3 regions of the Streptomyces sp. NBC_01635 genome follow, and region 2 is predicted to be linked to each of the others. Evidence: riboswitches for the same ligand, from Rfam matches in the RefSeq annotation. Region 2 holds a riboswitch; each other region holds the start of a gene.
What was found. A riboswitch is a leader RNA that binds a small molecule or an ion and turns the genes downstream of it on or off. The one in region 2 is predicted to bind glycine.
Positions count from the first base shown of each region.

Region 1 (4,985 bases), 1.0 Mb from region 2:
GCCCGCCTGGCCCTGCCACAACAGCATCCAGACATGGCCTGAGGAGGGGGTCGCGAGCGCGCGCAGCAACGCCTCGTAGGCGTCGTAACGCCCCGGTGTCACCTGGCGCAGCATGTGCTCGACCTGCCCGGCCGCCGCGGTGCCTGCGCTCACTTTGTATCGCCCCTCCGTACCACCCGTACAACACCCTCGCTCGAGCCAATGAACCTAGCTTAAGCGCCTCTCGGCCCCGGGGGGCTCTGCCGGTGCGCGGCCGTCCTCCGGCGGCGCCGCGGCCCCCTCAGCGCGTCCACTGGTAGAAGGGGCGGACGCGGTCGCACATCCACTGGCCGACCGGATCCTGGGCCACGTCCAGGAGGACCAGGTTGACGGGCCACCTCACCGGTTCGCGGCCCAGCGCGCGGCCCACCGCGTCCATCGGCGCGGCCCTCAGGTCGCCCTCCGTACGGGTCAGTTCGGCGGGGGACAGTTCGACGCCGACGAACAGCACCGGTTCGGCCGTCTCGATCTCGGCGAGGCAGCGGCGGGCGGTGGAGACGATACCGAGGGCCTCGAACTCCGCGGAGGCGGCGGCGAGGAAGTCCACCGGGTCGTCCTGCCAGTCGGGTTCGAACAACTTGACCCGGCCTCCGCTCGCGGGGCCGTCCAGCGGTCCGCGTCCGGCACGGCACAGGGCGGCGACGGCGGGCGGCGGCAACGGGACGCCGACCACTCCCCCGGGGTTCACGGCGATCCCGGCCTGCGGCGGCAGACCACGCGCGAACTCCACCGCGGGCGCGACGGTGAACGACATGTGGGAGCCGACGACCTGACGGAACTGTTCCTCGGAGCTGAAGACCGGGACGTACGCCTGGCCCTCGATCTCCATCGTGGGCAGGTCCAGCGGGCCGCTGTCCGGTCCGCCGCCGTTGGGCAGAGGTATCCACACGTGGCTCCGGCCCAGTACCTCGATGATCCGGCCGTCGCCCGAGGGGACGCCCAGGGATGCGGAGAGCACCTCCTCCAGCTCGTTGCCGGGCCATCCGCCGTGCGGATGGGGGTGAGTCTGTGCCGGGAAGCCCGCCGGGAAGTCCATCTGCCTACCGCCTGCCTGGAACCACTGCTGTGGCTGAAAGGCTAACCGCTGCCGCGTCCGGCGGTGGGCCCGTCCGGGCGGCCGTCAGTCCGTGAAGTCGATGCGGTGCAGTGCGTTCGCCGCGTCGCGGTCGGCCAGGACGGCCGAACCGCAGCCCGCGGGCAGGTCGCCGCGCACCACGGACGTCAGCAATCGGTCGATGGCGGCGCGGTGGCGCCGGAAGGCGTACCGGGAGACCCCGCGGCCGCGCTCGCGCTGGCCGTCCAGGGCCTGCTCCGGGGGGACGTCGAGCAGCAGCAGATGCAGGTCCGCGCCCCGGCGGCGGGCCTCCCGGGCCAGCCAGCGGCGCACCCAGGCCTGTGTGCCGCAGTCGTGGACGACGACTCCCTCGCCGGTGCGCAGGGCGCGCCGCAGTCCGGCGTAGTGGGCGAGGCGGACCAGGGGCCGGTACACCGCGTACGGCAGGAGACGCGGCATGCTGCGGTCCCAGCGGTCGCGGGTGTCCTGCGAGTCGACGGGGGTGCCGCGCGCCGCGCGCCGCATGAGGGTGGACTTGCCGCTGCCGGGCAGTCCGGTGACCACGACGAGGTCTCGGGGGCCGAAGAGCAGGGTGTGCGGGCTGCGGCCGGCGCGCTCGCGCAGGTCGCGGACGACGGGCGCGGGCAGGGTGCCGCACACCTCCCGGGCCGAAGGGGCCTGCCGCTCGGGCAGCGTGACGCCCGTGGTGGTGGCGTACGCCGTGGCCTTGTTCACCGTGTGTGTCCTCCCCTGGGGGCTGTCCGGACCTGTGCCCAGGTACCGGAATCCCTCCCCGCCGAGTGTAAAGAGACGGTAACGCCGGGGCCTCCGGTTTCCGTCCCTTTCCCGACACAGGCCTGTCACAGCCGTGCGTGAACACCCGAATACCCTGCGCTCCTCCCAGAAGGGTCCCCCTGCCGCAGCCCCGCGATGCGTGCAATGATGAGCGCGCCAACTGCATACCGGCCGTTTGAATCCGCGCGGGAGAGTCCCCGGCACCGTTGCCGCCGGGGCGCCGAAGGAGCAAGTCCCTCCCTTGAATCTCTCAGGCACCGTTACCGCGTGGGCGAGGCACATCTGAAAAGCGGGCCCCGCGCGAGTCGCCGGTGGCTCCACCCAAGGTGCAAGCCGTGGTCGTCCCCTGCGCGGGCGGTCATGGCGAACCTCTCAGGTTCCGATGACAGATGGGGAGGAAAGACCTCGCCTGTCCTGCCTTGGGAGACCGACCGATGAGCAGTACCGAACTCCGCCGGACCGCGCTCGACGCCCTGCATCGTTCGCTCGGTGCCACGATGACCGATTTCGCCGGCTGGGACATGCCCCTGCGCTACGGCTCCGAACGCGACGAGCACAACGCCGTGCGGACGGGGGCCGGTCTCTTCGACCTCTCCCACATGGGCGAGATCACCGTCACCGGCCCGCAGGCGTCCCGGTTCCTCGATCACGCGCTGGTCGGCAACATCGGGACCGTCAAGCCCGGCCGCGCCCGCTACACCATGATCTGCCGCGAGGACGGCGGCATCCTGGACGACCTGATCGTCTACCGGCTCGACGACACCGAGGCCGGGTCCCCCCGCTACCTGGTCGTCGCGAACGCCTCCAACGCCCAGGTGGTGCTGGACGCGCTCGTGGAGCGGTCGGCCGGCTTCGACACCGAGGTCCGTGACGACCGCGACGCGTACGCGCTGCTCGCGGTGCAGGGCCCCGAGTCCCCCGGCATCCTGCAGTCCCTCACCGACACCGACCTCGAGGGCATGAAGTACTACGCCGGGCAGCCCGGCACGGTCGCGGGCGTCCCCGCCCTCATCGCCCGTACCGGCTACACCGGCGAGGACGGCTTCGAGCTGTTCGTGAAACCGGAGCACGCGGTGGAGCTGTGGCAGGCGCTGACCGGGGCGGGCGAGGGCGTCGGCCTGATCCCGTGCGGGCTGTCCTGCCGGGACACGCTGCGCCTGGAGGCCGGCATGCCGCTGTACGGCCATGAGCTGAGCGCCTCCCTGACCCCGTTCGACGCCGGGTTCGGCCGGGTGGTGAAGTTCGAGAAGGAGGGCGACTTCGTGGGCCGCGCCGCCCTGACCGAGGCCGCCGCCCGCGCCGAGCGGACCCCGCCCCGCACCCTGGTCGGCCTGGTCGCCGAGGGACGCCGGGTCCCGCGCGCCGGGTACGCGGTGGTCGCCGGCGGCGAGGTGATCGGCGAGGTCACCTCCGGCGCGCCCTCCCCGACGCTGGGCCGGCCGATCGCGATGGCGTACGTCGACGTGGCGCACGCGGTGCCGGGCACGGCGGGTGTCGGTGTGGACATCCGCGGCAGCCACGAGCCGTACGAGGTCGTGGCGCTGCCGTTCTACAAGCGGCAGAAGTAGCACCGCCGCAGGACCACTTCGGGACGGCTTTCCGGGCCCTCGCGCGTCGGCGCAAGGGTCTTTGGGGCCTCACACCTCACACGGGCGAGCAGGGCAGGCCGTGCCCGCTCACGCGTACGTCCCGTACTTCCCGTAGTTTCCGAATCATCAGCAATTCCACCGCGTACAGGAGAGTCCAGGCCATGAGCAACCCCCAGCAGCTGCGTTACAGCAAGGAGCACGAGTGGCTGTCGGCCGCCGAGGACGGTGCGTCGACCATCGGCATCACCGAGCACGCGGCCAACGCGCTCGGCGACGTCGTGTTCGTCCAGCTCCCCGAGCTCGGTGACACCGTGACCGCGGGCGAGACCTGCGGCGAACTGGAGTCGACCAAGTCGGTCAGCGACCTGTACTGCCCGGTCACCGGCGAGGTCACCGAGGTCAACGAGGACGTGGTCAACGACCCGTCGCTGGTGAACTCGGCCCCCTTCGAGGGCGGCTGGCTGTTCAAGGTGCGGGTCACCGACGAGCCGGCCGACCTGCTCTCCGCCGCCGAGTACGACGCCTTCATCCAGGGCTGAGGAGGACGTAGTCCCATGTCGCTTCTGAACACCCCGCTGCACGAACTCGACCCGGACGTCGCCGCGGCGGTCGACGCCGAGCTGCACCGCCAGCAGTCCACCCTCGAGATGATCGCCTCGGAGAACTTCGCCCCGGTCGCGGTCATGGAGGCCCAGGGCACGGTCCTCACCAACAAGTACGCCGAGGGCTACCCCGGCCGCCGCTACTACGGCGGCTGCGAGCACGTCGACGTGATCGAGCAGATCGCCATCGACCGGGTCAAGGAGCTGTTCGGCGCCGAGCACGCCAACGTGCAGCCGCACTCGGGCGCGCAGGCCAACGCCGCCGCGATGTTCGCGCTGCTCAAGCCCGGTGACACGATCATGGGCCTGAACCTCGCGCACGGCGGGCACCTGACCCACGGCATGAAGATCAACTTCTCGGGCAAGCTCTACGACGTGGTCGCCTACCACGTCGGCGACGACGGCCGGGTCGACATGGCCGAGGTCGAGCGGCTGGCCAAGGAGAGCAGGCCGAAGCTGATCGTCGCCGGCTGGTCGGCGTACCCGCGGCAGCTGGACTTCGCCGAGTTCCGCCGGATCGCGGACGAGGTCGGCGCGTACCTGATGGTCGACATGGCGCACTTCGCCGGTCTGGTCGCGGCGGGCCTGCACCCGAACCCGGTCCCGCACGCCCACGTCGTCACCACGACCACGCACAAGACCCTCGGCGGTCCGCGCGGTGGGGTGATCCTCTCCACGGCCGAGCTGGCCAAGAAGATCAACTCCGCGGTCTTCCCCGGCCAGCAGGGCGGCCCGCTGGAGCATGTGGTCGCGGCCAAGGCGGTGGCCTTCAAGGTCGCCGCGTCCGAGGAGTTCAAGGACCGCCAGCGCCGCACCCTGGAAGGTTCCCGCATCCTGGCCGAGCGCCTGATGAAGGACGACGTCAAGGCGGTGGGCGTGGACGTGCTCTCCGGCGGCACGGACGTG
Region 1 is NZ_CP109277.1:6,318,259-6,323,243, reverse strand. Features, by position in the region: gene OHB56_RS29475 (enhanced serine sensitivity protein SseB C-terminal domain-containing protein) at 1-114, opposite strand, end outside; gene OHB56_RS29470 (enhanced serine sensitivity protein SseB) at 281-1,075, opposite strand; gene OHB56_RS29465 (AAA family ATPase) at 1,160-1,828, opposite strand; glycine riboswitch at 2,065-2,164, shown strand; gene gcvT (glycine cleavage system aminomethyltransferase GcvT) at 2,323-3,456, shown strand; gene gcvH (glycine cleavage system protein GcvH) at 3,639-4,016, shown strand; gene glyA (serine hydroxymethyltransferase) at 4,032-4,985, shown strand, end outside.
Region 1: another riboswitch for glycine. It lies ahead of gcvT (glycine cleavage system aminomethyltransferase GcvT); the one in region 2 lies ahead of cycA (D-serine/D-alanine/glycine transporter).

Region 2 (4,985 bases):
TGAAGTGGCGCACCAGGTACCACAGACCCAGGATCCCGACCAGGACGGTGAGCAGCGGGCTGCGCTCCAGCCAGTCGCCGGGACGCGACCCGGTGGAGCCGGAGGCCGCGTCCTCCTTCCCGTCCTTCTCCGCCAGAAGCGGACGCAGCTCGATCCCCATCTCCTGGGCGGTCTTGGCGCGGGCGGGCGAGGGGGCGAGGAACCAGGCCATGACGACCGCCACCACGAAGACGACGAAGGTCGCCAGCACGCTCTGCCAGGTGAAGATCGTTTCGGTGAGCGGGATGATCCCCTCGCCGTTCCGCCCTTCGGCGATGACCTCCTGCACGGCTTCCGGGCTGGAGGCCGGGCCGGCCACCTGCAGTGCCGCGGAACCCGACAGCCCCTGGGCCCACACCGTGCCGAGTCCGAGGAACGCCATGGCGCCGAGCGCCCGGTAGTCGACGCCGCGGACGACACGGGCGATCTCCTTCGCCAGGATGGCGGTGAAGATCAGGCTGAACGCCCAGTTGAGATAGGAGCTGAGCATCGCCACCGCGGCGGTGAACGCGATCGCCGCGCGCGGCGACTCGGGGATCTGCGCCATGCGGGCGATCAGCCGGGCAACCGGAGCGGACACCGCGACCGCGTACCCGCCGATGATGATCATCGCCATCTGCAGGGTGAACTGGATCAGCGACCAGAAGCCCTGACCCCACGCGTCCACGAGGGTGGTGGGGCTCTCCCCCGTCGCGAGCCCCAGAGCGAAGATCAGGAACGTGCCGACGAGGACGAACCCGAAGGCGTCCGGAAGCCACCGCTCGGTGAAGGCGGTGAACCGCAACGCAACCCGCGCCAGCCAGGTGTCACCCTCAAGCACCTCGGCGTCCCGCTCGGTGTGGACGTCCCCGACCATGGTTCGTCTCGCTTCCTCTTCGGACGGCTGTTCACCATGCGTACGAACAGCGTCGTCTGACGGTTGATCCGCGACTCGGGCAAAGAGCTTCGCGGGTGGGAAGAAGGAAAGGGAAGGGGGTGCCTCCGATTCGTTATGCCTCGATCGCGCAGCGGGAAGGAACACGGCGGAAAGGTGGGGGCGCAAGCCACTTCGCCCATCGGTTTTATGGGCCTGATCGACATGGCAGCCCAGGGGTGATGTCGTGTAGGCGCCTCCTCGTGCGGGCGGTGTCGGTGCGCCCACGAACGCGGTAGCCCTCACACGATGGGTGCGAGGGAGACGACACGGACCGCTCCGAAGCGAGGTGGGCCGTCTCGTGCACCTGCGCCCGAGACGGGAAGTCCGGTACGTCCGTGGCGCCGGACGCTCGGGGCGGCTCTGAAAGCCGGGCGGACCGCGTCGCACCGGTTCCGGAACGCGCCGTATCGGCGAGGGAGGGTGACGGTGTGGATGCCGACGGCGAGGGGCCGAGGGGAGGGGCCGAAGCCTGCCTCGGTTCGCGGGCGGGCAGGGCGCCTGCGTCCGCGACCGTAAAGGGACGGCCCTGCGCCCGACGCGCAAAGCCGACCCGGTTCCTCGGGCGGCCCGCGCCCCCGGGAAGGTGAACGCGGTCCTACCCGGCAGTAAACGATCAACGTTCGCGCAGGTCTTGACCGACTGCCGGTGCGGGCCTAGCCTCACATCGCCGCTCATCCCGCTGCGGGAGAGCACCGGGTCAGCCAGACCCGGGCGCCGAAGGAGCAACACCTCCCCGGAAACTCTCAGGCACCCCTACCGCTCGGGCAGGCACCTCTGAAAAGCAGGCGCTCCCGCGCCTCGCCCACGGTGCAAGCCGCGGACTTCCGCGGCGAAGCTCTCAGGCTCCATGACAGAGGGGGAGGCTCCACTCGGCAGCGCGGGCTCCTGCCCGTGCTCGACCTTCGAGGACCCCCCCGATGACTCTCCTGTTACCTCGCCTCCGGCCGCCGACCGCCCGCCGGTACCCCGGCTGAGCTCCGGCTTTCTCATCCCCGCCCTCGTCGGCCAACGGCCCCTTGCAGGCATGTTCGGAGTACCCGGCACCATCCCGGCCGGCCGCCACCACTGGCGCCGGCTCCGCGTGCCCGCTCGTTCCCCCCTGCGTGTGCGGCTGCTTCCCGAGACACGCCTGCCGAGACACGCCTGTCACGGCCCGCACGCACCAAAGATCCACGAGGTTCGCTCATGCACGAAAGCAATAAACTCGGCCCGACCATCGCTCCCGTACCCGAGACGGAGCCCGGACAGACGCCCTCCCCCGCGGGCGAGCAGCACCTTTCCCGGCAGTTGTCCAACCGGCACATCCAGCTGATCGCGATCGGCGGGGCCATCGGAACCGGTCTGTTCATGGGGTCGGGCAAGACGATCTCACTGGCCGGCCCCTCGGTGATCTTCGTTTACATGATCATCGGCGCGATGCTGTTCTTCGTGATGCGGGCGATGGGAGAGCTGCTGCTCTCCGACCTGCGCTACAAGTCCTTCGCCGACTTCGCCTCGGACCTTCTCGGACCGTGGGCCGGCTTCTTCACGGGATGGACCTACTGGTTCTGCTGGATCGTCACCGGTGTCGCCGACGTCATCGCGATCTCCGGGTATGTGTCGTACTGGTGGGGAGGGCTCGCGCTGTGGATCCCGGCGCTCGCGGCGGTCGTCCTGCTGATCGTCCTGAACCTGCCCACGGTGAAGGCGTTCGGTGAGACCGAGTTCTGGTTCTCACTGATCAAGATCGTCGCCATTGTGACGCTGATCGTCGTCGGGTTCGGCATGGTGCTGGGCGGCTTCCAGGCGCCCGGGGGCGCCACCGCGAGCTTCTCCAACCTCTGGAACGACGGCGGCTTCTTCCCCACCGGCCCCATGGGGTTCGTCGCGGGATTCCAGATCGCCACCTTCGCCTTCGTCGGCATCGAACTGGTCGGCACCACCGCGGCGGAAACCAAGGACCCGGAACGGAACCTGCCCAAGGCGATCAACTCGATCCCGGTACGCGTGATGCTGTTCTACGTGGTGGCCCTGATCGCGATCATCTCCGTCACGCCCTGGCGTCAGATCAGCGCGGACCGCAGCCCCTTCGTCGTGATGTTCACGCTGGCCGGCCTCGGCATCGCCGCATCCCTGATCAACTTCGTGGTGCTGACCTCTGCCGCCTCGTCCGCGAACTCGGGCATCTACTCCACCTCACGGATGGTCTACGGCCTGGCCCAAGAGGGTGACGCGCCGGCGCGGTTCGGCCGGCTCACCTCCAGGAAGGTGCCGGTCAACGCCCTGCTCCTGTCCGGCCTCTTCCTGCTTCCCGGTGTCGTCATGGTCACCATGGGCGACTCGATCATCGAGGCCTTCACGCTGGTGACCACCATCTCGGCGCTGCTGTTCATATTCGTCTGGTCGATCATCCTGATCTGCTACCTCGTGTACCGCAAGCGCCGTCCTCACCTGCACGAGGCGTCGACGTTCAAGATGCCCGGCGGCATCGTCATGTGCTACGTCGTCCTCGCCTTCTTCGCGTTCCTCATCTGGGCACTGACCCAGAAGGAGGACACCCTGCAGGCGCTGCTGGTGACCCCGGTGTGGTTCGTCATCCTCGGCATCGCATGGGCGGTTCACCGTCGCCGTCGCCGCCCCGATCAGGTCCGGCAGGAGGCATCCCCGGTCGGCTCCGTCGAGTAACGGCTGGAGGGAGAAGCCGTTTCTCGACCGATCTCGGAACGTGCAAGTCGAACAGAGTTCCTGATCGGGTGTTCTTCCGGCCGTACGCGCAGGAAGGCAGGGCCTCCTGGTAGCTCGGGGCGCGACCCCGTTCCGAGCGGTTCCCGGAGGCCCTGTCGTCGTTGTCGTACGCACCCGACCCCGTTGACTTCAACTCGCCTGCGCGGTCGGGTGATTGCCTCGCGCACGTGTACGGCGACAAGGGCTGTCGCGGCAGCCCGTGCAGGGACGGCCAACGGCGATCACGGGCGGACGCCCACGCTCCCGTCCTCGTCCACGCCTCCGCCCGGCACCGGGCGGGCGAGGTCGGGGTCGCCGAACTCGGTGCGCAGGGCCTGGAAGGCGGTCACCTTCTCCTCGCCGAAGCGGCGGACCTGGGCGGCGTACTCGTCGGGGGAGAGGAACGCCGCCGGCCTGGACTTGCTGTGGAACTTGTCCGCGTACATCACCAGCCGCTCCTCCCGCGTCGCCGCCGTGTAGTCCGCGGGAGGCAGGGGGAGGCCCTGGCGCACGATGTCGTGCCGGGTGATCCCGACTCCGGTGTGGTGGGAGCAGAACCGGCACAGGGCCTCGGGGAAGCCCTCCGCTTCGAGGATCTCCTGGCCGAGCAGTCCATGGCGGACGTAGCTCTTGTGGTCCAGCCGGCCGTCGTCCCCGTAGAGGCGGTAGACGCCGATGTCGTGGAGGAGACAGCCGGCGCGGACCAGGCCGGCGTCGAGGTGGGCGAGGTGCGGCGCGGAGAGGAACTGCTCGGCGATGCTCCAGACGATCTCGCAGTGGGTGTGGACGAGCGCGAACGCCTCGGCGGTGGGCGCGTGCTTCTCGTGCAGCGCGCGGATCTCTTCGGGCCCTGGAATCCTCATCCCGGAAGCCTGGTCATCACTGTTCCGTTCACTTGATCGGGCACTCCTTCACGTCGAGCGGCTTGATGTCGCCGGCCGTTCTGCTGCACAGGACCTCCGCCTCCGAGACACCGGCCGGGGTCCTGCGGACCCGCTTGATGAGGATGCTGTGGCCGTGCCGTTCGCCGTACAGGGGCGCGTCGGTGAAGTCGATCGTCCCGGTGGCCATCCTGTCGAGCTTGACGCTCCTGAGGTTGACCCAGGTCGCCGCGCGGCTCTGGGGCACGTCCTCGCGGCTGGCCGCCCAGTACAGCGCACGCGTGGCGTCGTGGGAGAGAGCCGTCTGACCGCTGGCGAAGTCGGGGCTGGTGTACGGGAGCCGGTCCTGCTCGATCCAGGTGAGGTGGCGGGCGGCGTCCTCGTAGAAGGCGGTGGAGGGCGCGGCGTCCTCCAGCTCGGCCAGGGCCGCGTGGTACAGCGTGATC
Region 2 is NZ_CP109277.1:7,333,808-7,338,792, forward strand. Features, by position in the region: gene OHB56_RS34120 (TIGR00366 family protein) at 1-895, opposite strand, end outside; glycine riboswitch at 1,628-1,724, shown strand; glycine riboswitch at 1,725-1,816, shown strand; gene cycA (D-serine/D-alanine/glycine transporter) at 2,141-3,619, shown strand; gene OHB56_RS34130 (HD domain-containing protein) at 3,901-4,521, opposite strand; gene OHB56_RS34135 (ABC transporter substrate-binding protein) at 4,550-4,985, opposite strand, start outside.

Region 3 (4,985 bases), 5.7 Mb from region 2:
AACCAACCGATCGTGCTGCTGCGTGAAGTGGGAGGCGACCGGTACCTCCCCATCTGGATCGGCCCGGGGGAGGCCACGGCCATCGCCTTCGCCCAGCAGGGTATGGCTCCCGCGCGCCCGCTGACCCACGACCTCTTCAAGGACGTTCTGGAAGCCGTCGGCCAGGAGCTCACGGAAGTGCGCATCACAGACCTGCGCGAGGGTGTCTTCTACGCGGAGCTGGTCTTCGCCAGCGGGGTCGAGGTGAGTGCCCGGCCGTCCGACGCCATAGCGCTGGCGCTGCGTACGGGTACGCCGATCTATGGCAGCGACACGGTGCTCGACGACGCGGGGATCGCCATCCCGGACGAGCAGGAGGACGAGGTGGAGAAGTTCCGCGAGTTCCTCGACCAGATCTCGCCGGAGGATTTCGGCTCCAGCAGCCAGTGAGGGGCGGCGGCCGTCCCGCCGGATGCCGCTCGGAACCGCGGTGCGTGAGAGCCTCGCGCGGCCCGCGCGGAGGGCATTCGGCTAGCCTTTCCCCGCGGTGGGGCACGGGAAACCACTCTTAGGGTGATTATCACTCGGCGTGCCGAGTGTGGCGATCGTTGACGCACCCTTGGTGACTGCCTACCGTCGGGGAGGCAGGTCAAGGACGGAGGTCGGCGTGAGAAGCACCGGCGACGGTACGGCTGGGGGTGCCCCCGGACATGGTCTCGGGGTGAGCGGTCCGTACCCTCCCCCAGGCTCTCAGCTCCGCGCGAGCGGGGCGTATGCCCATCACGGCAGCGCGGCCGATCCTGCTCCGCAGCGACCGGCGGCCGTGCCGAGCAGCGGAGGGGCGGCGACGTCCATGGCGTCCGAGGAGATCGGCTACCGGGGCCCGACGGCCTGCGCGGCCGCCGGCATCACCTACCGGCAACTGGACTACTGGGCTCGCACGGGGCTGGTCGAGCCGAGTGTGAGGCCCGCCCATGGCTCGGGGACACAGCGGCTGTACAGCTTCCGGGACGTCGTCGTCCTGAAGATCGTCAAGCGGTTCCTGGACACCGGTGTCTCACTGCAGAACATCCGTACCACCGTCCAGCACCTGCGGGAGGGGGGCTTCCGCGACCTGGAGCGCATGACGCTGATGAGCGACGGCGCCACGGTCTACGAGTGCGGCACGCCGGACGAGGTCCATGCCCTGCTCCAGGGCGGCCAGGGGATCTTCGGGATCGCCGTGGGCGTGGTGTGGCGGGACGTCGAGAGCGCGCTGTCGCAGTTGCACGGGGAGCGCGTCGACACCGGGGAGACGCTGATCGGCCCCAACCCGGCGGACGAGCTGGCGAGGCGGCGCAACCGCGCCGTCTGAGCAGTCTGCACGGCCGGGCGGTCCGCACTGTCCGGGGCGGCGGCACGCCCGGCGGGGCATTGTCAGTGGCGTAGGGCAGCATCGGGGATGTGAGATCCGCGCCCACAGTCCTGCATCTCGACATGGACGCCTTCTTCGCCTCGGTGGAGCAGGCGTCCAAGCCGAGCCTGCGCGGGAAGGCCGTGATCGTGGGCGGGCTCGGGCCGCGCGGTGTGGTCGCCACCGCCTCGTACGAGGCCCGGGTCTTCGGTGTCCGTTCAGCGCTGCCCATGGCGCAGGCGCGGCGGCTCGCGCCGAACGCGGCGTATCTCGTCCCCCGCTTCGCTTTCTACCGGTCGATCAGCGGCCAGGTGATGGAGCTGCTGCGGGCGCTGTCGCCCCTGGTGGAACCGTTGAGCCTGGACGAGGCGTTCGTGGATCTGGAGGCCGGAGGGGCGGCCTGGGACGAGCGGTCCGCCCGGCTGGCCGGCGCGAAGCTGCGCGCGGACATACGGGCGGTCACGGGACTCACCGGATCGGTGGGGCTGGCGGCCTCCAAGATGCTGGCGAAGATCGCCTCGGAGCAGGCCAAGCCGGACGGGCTGGTGCTGATCGAGCCGGGGACCGAGCGGGCCCTGCTGGCGCCTCTGCCGGTCCGGACACTGCCGGGTGTCGGACCGGCCACCGGCGACCACCTGCGGCGGGTCGGCATCCACACGGTCGGGGACCTCGCCGAGGCGGGAGAGGACGAGCTGGTACGCCTGCTCGGCAAGGCACACGGACATGCCCTGCACGCCATGTCCCTGGCGAAGGACGATCGGTCCGTGGTGGCCGAGCGGGAGACGAAGTCGGTGTCGGTCGAGGACACCTACGACGTGGACATCCACGACCGGGTGCGGGTCGGGGTGGAGGTGCAGCGCCTCGCGGACCGCTGTGTGCGCCGGCTGAGGACAGCGGGGTTGTCGGGACGGACCATCGTGCTGAAGGTGCGGCGGTACGACTTCTCGACGCTCACCCGCTCCGAGACCCTGCGGGGGCCCACGGACGATCCGGCGGTGGTGCGTGAGGCGGCGGCGCGGCTGCTGGACTCGGTCGACACGACGGGCGGCGTGCGGCTGCTGGGCGTGGGGGTCAGCGGGCTCGCCGACTACACGCAGGAGGACCTGTTCGCGCAGGCGGCGGGGGAGCCGGACAAGGAGCCGCCGGGCGAGGAAGCGGAGGCGGCGGTGCCCGTGGAAGAACGGCAACAGGCGGGCGCCGAGCGGCGCTGGCCGGCCGGGCACGACGTAAGGCACAGCGAGTACGGCCATGGGTGGGTCCAGGGCAGCGGCCTCGGGCGGGTCACGGTGCGGTTCGAGACGCCCGGGTCGGCGCCGGGGCGGGTGAGGACCTTCCGGACCGACGACCGGGACCTGCACCCCGCGGATCCGCTGCCGTTGGTGGAGCGAAGCCCCGGGGACAGCGAGGACGGCGGGGGAGACCCGAGCGGCGAGAACGGTCAGGGCGGTGACGGCCGGGGCGGTGAGGGCGCCCACGGCGGGGCCGACGGCGACGCCCGGAGTACCCGGGACGGCCGGGCCGCCCGGGGCAGCCAGGGTTCAAGGGCCGGTACGGGGGCGGTGGCTCGGGTGCGCCGCGGGTGATCTCGTCAGGCGGAGTCGTCCCTGCCGGCGAGCCTGCCGAAGTCGTGGTCCGGGAGCGGGGCCGGGGGGGCCGTGTCCAGGCCGTAGTGGTGGTAGAGCTGGAGTTCCTGCTCCGGGGAGAGATGGCGGCCCACACCGAAGTCGGGGGCGTCCTTGATCAGAGCGCGTTCGAAGGGGATGTGGAGGCCGCCGTCGATCAGCTCGCTCGGCTCCAGGGGGACGAAGGCGTCCCTGCTGAACAAGCCGGTGCGTATCGCCGCCCACTCCGGCACGCCGGTGGCGTCGTCGAGGTAGACCTCGTCGATCGTGCCGATCCGGTTGCCGTTGCGGTCGAACGCCTTGCGGCCGATCAGGTTGCGCGGATCGATGTCGGTCTGCACGGGCCCTCCACGGGTCGCAAGGATTCGTCAGCACTACAAAACGGCACAATCGGCGGGGCGGCCACTCGAAAGTCCGGGTCTTGCCCTCGCTGGTACCCTGGCAGCGGCTGCTGACCCCGTGCGGGAGAGCCCTCTTTGCACCATAGGAGGGCGCCGAAGGAGCAAATCCTCCCCGGAATCTCTCAGGCCCACGTACCGCATGGACGAGGTCACTCTGGAAAGCAGAGCGGGTGTCGACGGCTCCCGCTCTCACCGACGGTGAAAGCCGGCCGCCCCAGGCGGCCGGTGAAGCTCTCAGGTTGAGATGACAGAGGGGGAGGCCGTCCGGGCACCCGCCATGGTGCCCCTCGAAGGTCGTCGGACCAGGAGGCCTCCGCACATGACCGCCCATCGCATTCCCCTCTCCGAGCTCGAACAGGGAACGCCCTTCGAGCAGCGTCACATCGGCCCCGACCACGAGGCCCGCGCCAAGATGCTCGCGCAGGTCGGCTACGGCTCGCTCGACGAGCTGACGGCCGCCGCGGTCCCGGATGTGATCAAGAACGCCGACGCGCTGGATCTGCCGGGCGCCCGGACCGAGCCCGAGGTGCTGGCCGAGCTGCAGTCGCTGGCCGACCGCAACGAGGTGCTCGGCTCCATGATCGGGCTGGGGTACTACGGGACCTTCACACCGCCCGTCATCCTGCGGAACGTCATGGAGAATCCCGCCTGGTACACGGCCTACACGCCGTACCAGCCCGAGATCTCGCAGGGACGGCTCGAGGCGCTGCTGAACTTCCAGACCACGGTCGCCGAGCTCACCGGCCTCCCGACCTCCGGTGCCTCCCTGCTCGACGAGGGCACCGCGGCCGCCGAGGCGATGGCGCTGTCTCGCCGCATGGGCAAGAACAAGAAGGGCCTGTTCCTGGTCGACGCGGACGCGCTGCCCCAGACCGTCGCCGTCCTCCGGACCCGAGCCGAGCCGGCCGGCGTCGAGGTCGTCGTCGCCGACCTGAGCGAGGGCATCCCCGCCGAGGTCGCCGAGCGTGAGATCAACGGCGTGCTGATCCAGTACCCGGGCGCCTCCGGTGCCGTACGCGACATCAAGCCGGTGATCGACCGGGCGCACGAGCTGGGCGCGCTCGTCACCGTCGCCGCCGATCTGCTCGCCCTCACGCTGCTGACGTCCCCCGGCGAACTCGGCGCGGACATCGCGGTCGGCACGACGCAGCGCTTCGGCGTACCGATGGGATTCGGCGGACCGCACGCCGGATACATGGCCGTGCAGGAGAAGATGGCGCGCAGCCTGCCCGGCCGGCTCGTCGGCGTCTCCGTCGACGCGGACGGGAACAGGGCCTACCGGCTCGCGCTCCAGACCCGCGAGCAGCACATCCGCCGCGAGAAGGCCACCAGCAACATCTGTACCGCCCAGGTGCTGCTCGCGGTCATGGCCGGCATGTACGCCGTCTACCACGGCCCCGAGGGGCTGAGGACGATCGCGTGGCGCACCCACCGCTACGCGACGGTCCTCGCCGAAGGGCTCCGGGCCGGCGGCGTGGAGATCGTCCACGGTTCCTACTTCGACACGCTGACCGTCCGGGTCCCGGGGCGGGCCGCCGAGGTCGTGGCCGCCGCCCGGGACAACGGCGTCAACCTGCACCTCGTCGACGC
Region 3 is NZ_CP109277.1:1,613,975-1,618,959, reverse strand. Features, by position in the region: gene OHB56_RS07870 (bifunctional nuclease family protein) at 1-429, shown strand, start outside; gene OHB56_RS07865 (MerR family transcriptional regulator) at 647-1,333, shown strand; gene OHB56_RS07860 (DNA polymerase IV) at 1,423-2,955, shown strand; gene OHB56_RS07855 (PRC-barrel domain-containing protein) at 2,961-3,335, opposite strand; glycine riboswitch at 3,447-3,543, shown strand; gene gcvP (aminomethyl-transferring glycine dehydrogenase) at 3,715-4,985, shown strand, end outside.
Region 3: another riboswitch for glycine. It lies ahead of gcvP (aminomethyl-transferring glycine dehydrogenase); the one in region 2 lies ahead of cycA (D-serine/D-alanine/glycine transporter).